One region of the Mesorhizobium sp. M0601 genome, then DNA from elsewhere that is predicted to be linked to it. Evidence: predicted binding sites of a transcription regulator. Region 1 holds the regulator's gene; the other holds the start of a gene.
The links. The regulator PhoB, encoded in region 1, activates phosphate uptake and scavenging genes when phosphate is short. The targets are predictions, from matches to a motif close to TGTCATNNANCTGTCAT.
Positions count from the first base shown of each region.

Region 1 (4,421 bases):
GGACTGTGCGTCGGCGGAAATATACTTGTCGCCTGCGGCCTCGATGGCCGCCTTCATTGCGGCCTCGTCGGTCTTCCAGCGCTCTTCCTGGAAGTTCGACCAGGAAACGCCGATGACCTTGTCTTTAGCCTGCGCCACTGACGCCAGCGCCAGCGTCATGGCGACACCCGCCAGAATGGCGGTCGTGAATTTCTTCATCATATCCTCCCTGCGCCGCGTACGGCGTGATCAATTGGCTCAAAGACCAGCTTAGAAGCTCTAATTTTTTCGAGCCTCGAAAAAATACTGGCCCGATCTCCGGCTGCTGTCAACATCGATTCTGATGGATTTTGATGACTCTGCGAGTTTTTTCGAGCGTCGGAATAAACGATGACAGCGCCACCTGCATCTGACACTATTTGCCTCATCCGACACTATTTGTCGGACATTACCGACGGCTTCCGGTTCATGAGCGGCCGCGGCAACCGGGAGGAAAGCAAAACAATGTCGGTCGGAATCCGCCATGACGATTTGCGCCGGCGCAACCGGGCGATGGTGATCTCGGCGGTGCGCCGGGCCGGCCAGCCATCGCGTACTGAGATCGCAGCTACCACCGGCCTCAGTCATTCGACCATATCGGCGATTTCTTCCGACCTGATACGGGAAGGCATCCTCGCCGAGAGCAAGCCAAGTGAGCCCGTTTCGTTGAAACGCGGTCGTCCGCAAGTCGGCCTCGCCCTCAACCCGGAAGCGGCGGCGGTGCTGACCGTGGTGTTGTCGCTGAATTTCCTTTCGGCCGCCATTATCGACTATACGGGACAGGTGGTCGCCGAGGAACAGCGCCGGCTGGACACGCTGACTATGCCGCGCGACGAGCTGATCCGTGAATGCATGGCCATCGTCCGGCGCCGGCTGCAGGATCCAGATCTTGACGTCCGCAGTGTCGCCCGCATCGCCCTGGCGATTCAGGGCATTACCGACTCCCCTGCACGCGCCATGCTGTGGTCGCCGATCACGCCGCAGACCGACATCGCCTTTGCCGATATGCTGGAGGACGAATTCGGCATCCCGGCAACGGTGGAGAACGACTGCAACATGATGGCGGTGGCTTTGCGCTGGCGCAATCCGGATCGCTATCGCGATGACTTCATCGCCATCCTGCTTTCGCATGGCATCGGCATGGGGCTGGTGCTGAAGGGCGAACTGTTCACCGGGACGCATTCCTCGGGCGGCGAATTTGGCCACATGATCCATCGTCCGGGCGGCGCGCTCTGCCGTTGCGGGCGGCGCGGCTGCATCGAGGCGTATGCCGGCAACTACGCCATCTGGCGCAACGCCAGGCAGATGAGCGAAGACAGCGAACCGGTCGCCGATGTCAGCGACGCCGACATGCGCGCACTGGCGGCCCGGGCGCGCGAGAAAGATGGGCCGGAACGCGAGGCCTACCGCAAGGCCGGCGAAGCGCTGGGTTTCGGTCTCGGCTCGCTGTTCGCGCTGATCGATCCGGCACCGGTGGCGATGGTCGGCGCCAGTGCCGCCGCCTTCGATCTGATCGAGCCGGCCTTGCGGAAGGCAATCGCCCAGACCGCCGGCGGCCAGCATTCAGGCTCGATCTCCTTCGATACAGAGCCGAACGAATTGCCTCTGATCCGCGAAGGCTGCGCGATGCGGGCGTTAAGCTTCGTCGACCAGGAGATTTTCGCGCCGGGCGCGCAAATGAGGCCCAGCGTCAGAAAGAACGTAGCCTGACCAGGCGGGTCAATCTTCCCTGATCGCATAGCCGGCGCCGCGGATGGTGCGGATGACATCCGGCATCCGGCCGTTGTTGACGGCTTTGCGCAGCCGCCCGACATGCACGTCGACGGTGCGTTCGTCGATGTAGATTGTCTCCCCCCAGACATTATCGAGTAACTGGCTGCGCGAGAAGACACGGCCCGGATGCCGCATCATGAACTCGAGCAGCCGGAATTCGGTCGGCCCGAGCCTGATTTCGCTCTTCTTGCGATAGACCCTGTGCGATTCGCGATCGAGCACGATGTCGCCGACCTTCAGCACGCTGGACAGCACTTCCGGCTTGGCGCGCCGCAGCAGCGCCTTGACCCTGGCCATGAATTCCGGTGTCGAAAACGGCTTGACCAGATAGTCGTCGGCGCCGGTCGAAAGACCGCGCACCCGGTCGCTCTCCTCGCCGCGCGCGGTCAGCATGATGATCGGCAGCCGCTCGGTTTCGGGGCGCACCCGCAACCGACGACAGAGCTCGATGCCGGAAACCGCTGGTATCATCCAGTCGAGCACCAAAAGGTCGGGCACATTCTCCTGCAAACGGATCTCGGCTTCGTCGCCGCGTGTCACCACCTCGACCTGGTAGCCTTCGGATTCGAGATTGTAGCGGAGCAGCACACCCAACGGCTCCTCGTCCTCCACCACCATTATGCGTGGTGCGATCATCGGCTGGGCACCCCCATCATGTCACCGGTGCGGACATTGTCGTTTCGTCCTGCTTCGGACGATTGACCGGCAATTGCTCGCCGGTCAGCACATAATACGCATTTTCGGCGATGTTGGTGACATGGTCGCCGATCCGCTCCAGATTCTTGGCGCAGAACAGCAGGTGCGTGCAAGCGGTGATGTTGCGCGGATCTTCCATCATGTAGGTCAACAGCTCGCGGAACACGGACGTGTATTTGACGTCGATGCGCTCGTCGGCGGCACGCAGCTTGGCCAACGCGGCCGCATCGCCTGCAGCATATTCCTCGATGACACCCTGCACCTGGATGAGAACCAGCTGCGCCATCGCGTCGATGGAATGCGACAGGTCCCGCGGCGTGGCGCTGAGGCCGACCGCACTCACGCGCTTGGCGATATTCTTGGCAAGGTCGCCGATGCGTTCGAGGTCGCCCGCCATGCGGATCGCTCCGACCACATGGCGAAGATCGTGGGCCATCGGCTGGCGTTTGGCGATCAGGGTGATGGCGCGGTCGTCCAATTCGCGTTGACGCGCATCCATGATGGCGTCGTCGGAAACGACGCGTTGCGCCAGCACGTTGTCGGAATTCAACAGGGCCTTGGTCGCCCCGCCGACCATCGAACCGGCGAGGTCGGCCATGTCGCGGATCAGCTTGCTGATCTGCTCGAGATCCTCGTCGAAAGAAGCGACTGTGTGTTCGCCCATGGTCCTGTCCTCATATGCATGATCGGAACGGCTCAGCCGAAGCGGCCAGTGATGTAGTCCTGCGTGCGCTTCTCGCGGGGCGACGTGAAGATCTTCTCGGTCCGGTCGAACTCGACCAGTTCACCCAGATACATGAAGGCCGTCTGGCGCGACACGCGCGCCGCCTGCTGCATGTTGTGGGTGACGATGACGATCGTGTAGTCGGCTTGCAATTCGTCGATCAGTTCCTCGATCTTGGCAGTCGACAGCGGGTCGAGGGCCGAAGCCGGTTCGTCGAGCAGAATGACTTCCGGCTTCACGGCCACGGTGCGGGCGATACAGAGCCGCTGCTGCTGCCCGCCGGATAGGCTCAAGCCGCTGGCGTTGAGCTTGTCCTTGACCTCGCTCCACAGCGCGGCGCGCTTCAACGCCTGTTCGACGCGGCCGTCCATCTCGGACTTGCCGAGGTTCTCGTAGAGCCTGACGCCGAAGGCGATGTTCTCGTAGATCGACATCGGGAACGGCGTCGGCTTCTGGAACACCATGCCGATCTTGGTCCTGAGGAGGTTGAGATCCTGCGACCGGTCGAGAATGTTCTTGCCGTCGAGCAGCACCTGGCCCTCGGCCGTCTGTTTTGGGTAGAGCTCATAGATGCGGTTGAATACACGCAGCAGCGTCGATTTCCCGCAGCCCGAAGGGCCGATGAAGGCCGTGACACTGCGCTCAGGCAGCGACAGGCTGATGTCCTTCAGCGCCTTGCTCTGGCCGTAGTAGAAGTTGAGATTCTTGACCTCGATCTTCGTCTTCTCGGCGACCGTTTCGGCCATCGTCATGTCTGGGGACAACATCTGTGTCATCTGTCCTCTCTGCGTCCGGTAAGGCTGCGGGCGAGGATGCTCAAGCCCAGAACCGTCAGGGTGATTATGAGTGCGCCGGTCCACGCCAGTTGCTGCCATTCCTCGTAAGGGCTGAGAGCGAACTGGAAGATGGTCACCGGCAGGCTGGCCATCGGCGCGTTGATATTGCTGCTCCAGAACTGGTTATTGAGCGCGGTGAAGAGCAGCGGCGCCGTCTCGCCGGAAATGCGTGCTATCGCCAGCAATATGCCGGTGACGATGCCGGACAATGCGGCGCGGTAGGCGACCGAACGGATCACCACCCAGCGCGGCGCGCCGATCGCGGCACCGGCTTCACGCAACGCGTTCGGCACCAGGTTGAGCATGTCTTCAGTGGTGCGCACGACCACCGGAATGACCAGGATGGCAAGCGCAACGGCGCCGGCAATGGCCGA
Region 1 covers NZ_JAMYQK010000043.1:15,373-19,793, forward strand. The annotation lists gene xylF (D-xylose ABC transporter substrate-binding protein) at 1-198, opposite strand, end outside; gene NKI41_RS27510 (ROK family protein) at 484-1,728, shown strand; gene phoB (phosphate regulon transcriptional regulator PhoB) at 1,738-2,427, opposite strand; gene phoU (phosphate signaling complex protein PhoU) at 2,444-3,151, opposite strand; gene pstB (phosphate ABC transporter ATP-binding protein PstB) at 3,184-3,987, opposite strand; gene pstA (phosphate ABC transporter permease PstA) at 3,984-4,421, opposite strand, start outside.

Region 2 (4,421 bases), on a different contig from region 1:
GGATGGAATGATGACCAAGAAGCGCGACTGGAAGCCTCAGACCGCACTCGTGCATGCCGGAACGCTGCGTTCCCGCTTCGGCGAGACCTCCGAGGCGATGTATCTCACCCAAGGCTATGTCTACGAGACGGCGCAAGCGGCGGAGGCCCGCTTCAAGGGCGAGGAGCCGGGCTTCATCTATTCGCGCTATGCCAATCCGACGGTCGACATGTTTGAAAAACGCATGTGCGCGCTGGAAGGAGCCGAAGACGCGCGCGCCACGGCATCCGGCATGGCGGCGGTGACGGCAGCACTGCTGTGCAGCGCCAAGGCGGGCGACCATATCGTGGCGGCGCGCGCGCTGTTCGGCTCCTGCCGCTGGGTGGTCGAGACGCTGGCGCCGAAATACGGCATTGAGGCAACGCTGGTCGACGGCACCGACATCGCCAATTGGGAAAAGGCGGTCAAGCCGAACACCAAACTGTTCTTCCTGGAAAGCCCGACCAATCCTACGCTGGAAGTGATCGACATTGCCGCCGTCGCGGCACTTGCCAATTCGATCGGCGCCAGGCTGATCGTCGATAATGTGTTCGCCACGCCCTTGCAGCAGAAACCCCTGCAGCTCGGCGCCCACATCGTCGTCTATTCGGCCACGAAGCATATTGACGGCCAGGGGCGCTGTCTTGGCGGCATCGTTCTGTCGGACAAGAAATGGATCGACGAGAACCTGCATGACTATTTCCGCCACACCGGCCCAAGCCTCTCGCCCTTCAATGCCTGGACGCTGCTGAAAGGCCTGGAGACGCTGCCGCTACGCGTACGCCAGCAGACGGAAAGTGCCGGCCGCATCGCGGATTTCCTGGCCGAGCGCCCGCAAATCGCCCGTGTCATCTATCCTGGCCGTGCCGACCACCCGCAAGCGGCCGTGGTCAAGAAGCAGATGTCGGGTGGCTCGACGCTGATCTGCCTCGATGTGAAGGGCGGCAAGCAGGCGGCCTTTGCCTTCCAGAACGCACTCGACGTCGTGCTCATTTCCAACAATCTCGGCGACGCCAAGAGCCTGATCACCCATCCGGCGACGACGACGCACAAGAACTTGACCGATGAGGCCCGCGCCGAGCTCGGCATCGGACCGGGAACACTCAGGCTGTCAGTTGGCCTTGAGGACGCCGACGACCTGCTCGAAGACATCGAGCAGGCACTGAGAGTTGCCGGATAAGGGCTGGCCGAACAGAGGCGAGCGGGGACGCGCCGATCAGGCGCCGGACGGGGTCTCTTCCAGCTCCGCGACGGCCTTGGTCTGGATAGTCATCACATTGCCGCGCCAGTCGACGGCGCCGCTCAGCCATCCGCGCGCCCAAATGGCGGGAAGCATCAGGTCTCGCGCCATCATCGCCGGGATGGTGCGCAGCGACAGCTGCCATCCCTTGGCCGAGGCCAAGGCGCATTCCGGCAGGTAGGCCGCAACCAGCACGGCGATGGCGGTTGCCGGCAGGCTGACGCCGGCGTCAGCCGCCGCGATCAGCGCAAGCACCAGCGGCGGCGCCGCGCCGATCAGGATCTCGGGGGCGAAGAACAGCGCGAAGGTGACGCGGCGCAGCCGCGCCCAGCGCGCCTGCCGCGACCAGATCTCGCCAAGCGTGCGCCGGCCGAGCGGCTGTTCGAAGGGCGAGGCGACAAGATTGACCCGCAGTCCGAGCCCGTTGACCAGCTTGGTCGCGGCGGCGTCCTCGGCGATCTCGGCGGCAAGCGCGCGGATGCCGCCATTGGCGTCGAGCATCGGCTTGTTCCACAACATGCTCTTGCCCTGCGCGAAGCCGAGGCCGAGCGCCTCTCCAGCGTACTGCCAGCGTGCCTGCAGCGTGTTGAGAAAGGCGCATTCGACCTCCCCCCAGAAACTGTCCGGCCGTGAGCCGATCGGCGTCGAGCAGACGAGGCCAGTGCCATGCCGCCATGCCGCCATCAGCTGCTGGACGTAGTCGCTCGGCATAAGCACATTGGAATCGGCAAGGATGACCCAGCGATAATGCGCCGCTTCCCAACCCTTCACGCAATTGTTGAGTTTTGGATTGCCGCTGATGCGGTCGTCACCGACTAGAAGGCGGGCGCGAATAGCTGGAAAGCGCGCCATTGCGGCGGTGATCGGCTTGACCACCGGGTCGTCGGCATGGGCAACGCAGAAGATGAGTTCGTAGCGCGGCCAGTCGAGTGAGAAGGCGCGCTCCAGCGTCTCTTCGGCAAACGGCTCGATGCCGCGTGCCGGGATGACGATCGATACCGGCGGCGCGTTGGCGGGCGGTGCGATCCTGGCTGGTCGCTTCAGCTTCAGCGAAGCTAACAGGATGCTGGCGAGATTTGAAAGAAGGAGGGCTATGGAAAGGAGGGCGGCTGCGAATGTCGGTTCCATCGAGATCTGGTCACTCCAGAAGTGCCGGCCGCATGACGGCCGTTTTCAACAATTCGACAGAACGCTGAGTCGCCCGGCACAAGCCTGCACACCATCATCGTCATGTGTCACTTAAATGACATTGTTTTTCGGCACCTGCGCTCGAGTCGGGCAAGGAGATGACGCGCATCGTTGATCAAACTGCGCTGAGCGTCGAAAGTTCCATCTACATTGCTTTGGAGCAGTTTATGTACAGCGCCGTCACCCGCAACATCGAAGTGCAGGTCAGGCCGTTCTATCTGGAGGATCACTCCGACCCGCCGCAAAACCGCTATGTCTGGGGATATCAGGTGACCATCGACAATCAGTCGGATGAGTTCGTGCAGCTTCTGTCGCGCTACTGGCACATTACCGACGGCACCGGCAAGGTCGAGGAAGTGCGCGGCCCCGGGGTCGTCGGCGAGCAACCCGGACTCAACCCCGGCGACAGCTATCAGTATACGTCTGGATGCCCGCTCTCGACGCCGTCCGGCATCATGGTCGGGCACTACACCATGCGCAACAAACGGGGCGAGACGTTCGACGTCGCCATCCCCGCCTTCTCGCTCGACTTGCCGGGAATGCGGCGCACCGTCAATTGACGGCCGTCATCCGGCCGCTGCAAACTCCGCCGGGTCGAAGTCATATTGCTTCGAGCAGAATTCGCAGGCGACGTGAATGCTGCCATCCTCGGTGCTGTCCCTGATCTCCTCGGCGGAAAAGCCTTCGAGGATGCCGTGGATCTTCTCCCTCGAGCATGAGCACTGGTCGGCGACCGGCACCCCGCCGAACACGCGGACGCCATGCTCGTGGAAAAGCCGGTAAAGCAGCCGTTCGGCGCCGATCGTCGGATCGATCAGCTCGGTCGGTTCAATAGTACCAAGCAGCGCCAGCAGCTCCTGCCAGGAATTGTCGGTCGGGTCGTGGATTTCCTCACGCGGATCGCCATCGCCACCGGGAAGGTCGGGTACGCGCATGCGCTCCGCCGACTGCGGCAGGAATTGTGCCAGCAGGCCACCGGCCCGCCATTGCTCGCGGGCACCGCCGACGCCGGGCGTCAGAAGCTTGGCAACCGAAAGCCGGAGGTCGGTCGGAATCTGCTCAGACTGGCGGAAATAAGTGCGTGCGGCATCTTCCAGTGTGACGCCGTCGAGCTGGACGATGCCCTGGTAGCGTTGTGTGTGGGCGCCCTGGTCGATGGTCAGCGCCAGGACGCCGCTGCCGAGCAGCGTCTGCGGTGACGTCTCGCCGGCAGAAGTCAAAGCCTGCAGCCGGTCGGCATCGAAGCGGGCATAAGCGCGCAGCGCGTGCGGCGTGGAGAAATCCGCGACCAGCATGTCGACCGGCCCGTCGGTGCGGGTCTGCAGAATGAACTTGCCCTCGAACTTCAGCGAAGTTCCGAGCAATACCGTCAACACACAGGCTTCAGCCAGGAGCCGGGCGACCGGCTCGGGATAGTCGTGACGGCTGAGAATAGCATCGAGCATCGGCCCGAGCTGGACGGTGCGACCGCGCACGTCGAGCGGGCCGACCTCGAACGGCACGACATGGTCGTCGCCGGCGTAGCCGAATTCGCCGAGCTTGGGTTTATGTTCAGCCAATTGATGAGTTTCCAACATGACAAAGCTCCGGGGCGCGGCGATGCCGCCCTCCGGGGCGCATGCGACGAGACGCGCTCGATTTGCGTGATGCGCCTGAGATAGGCACCACCAACTCCCGGATCAAGGCGGCCCAGATCAAGGCGGCGCAGATCAGGACGGCCCGGATCACCGCGGCTCGTATCAAGCGCCCAGGCACCAGGCCAAGACCGCCTTCTGGGCATGGAGCCGGTTCTCGGCCTCATCGAACACCACCGAATGCGGTCCGTCGATGACCTCGTCGGTAACCTCCTCACCGCGATGCGCCGGCAGACAGTGCATGAACAGCGCGTCCGGCTTGGCTTTCGCCATCAGTGCCGCATTGACCTGATAGGGCAGGAAGACATTGTGGCCGCGGGCACGGTGCTCCTGGCCCATCG
Region 2 covers NZ_JAMYQK010000029.1:2,930-7,350, reverse strand. The annotation lists gene NKI41_RS22790 (O-succinylhomoserine sulfhydrylase) at 8-1,198, shown strand; gene NKI41_RS22785 (ceramide glucosyltransferase) at 1,235-2,386, opposite strand; gene apaG (Co2+/Mg2+ efflux facilitator ApaG/CorD) at 2,614-3,006, shown strand; gene NKI41_RS22775 (Hsp33 family molecular chaperone) at 3,013-4,023, opposite strand; gene argF (ornithine carbamoyltransferase) at 4,186-4,421, opposite strand, start outside.
Region 2: the regulator PhoB is predicted to act here: its motif matches at 2,491-2,507, upstream of NKI41_RS22785 (ceramide glucosyltransferase).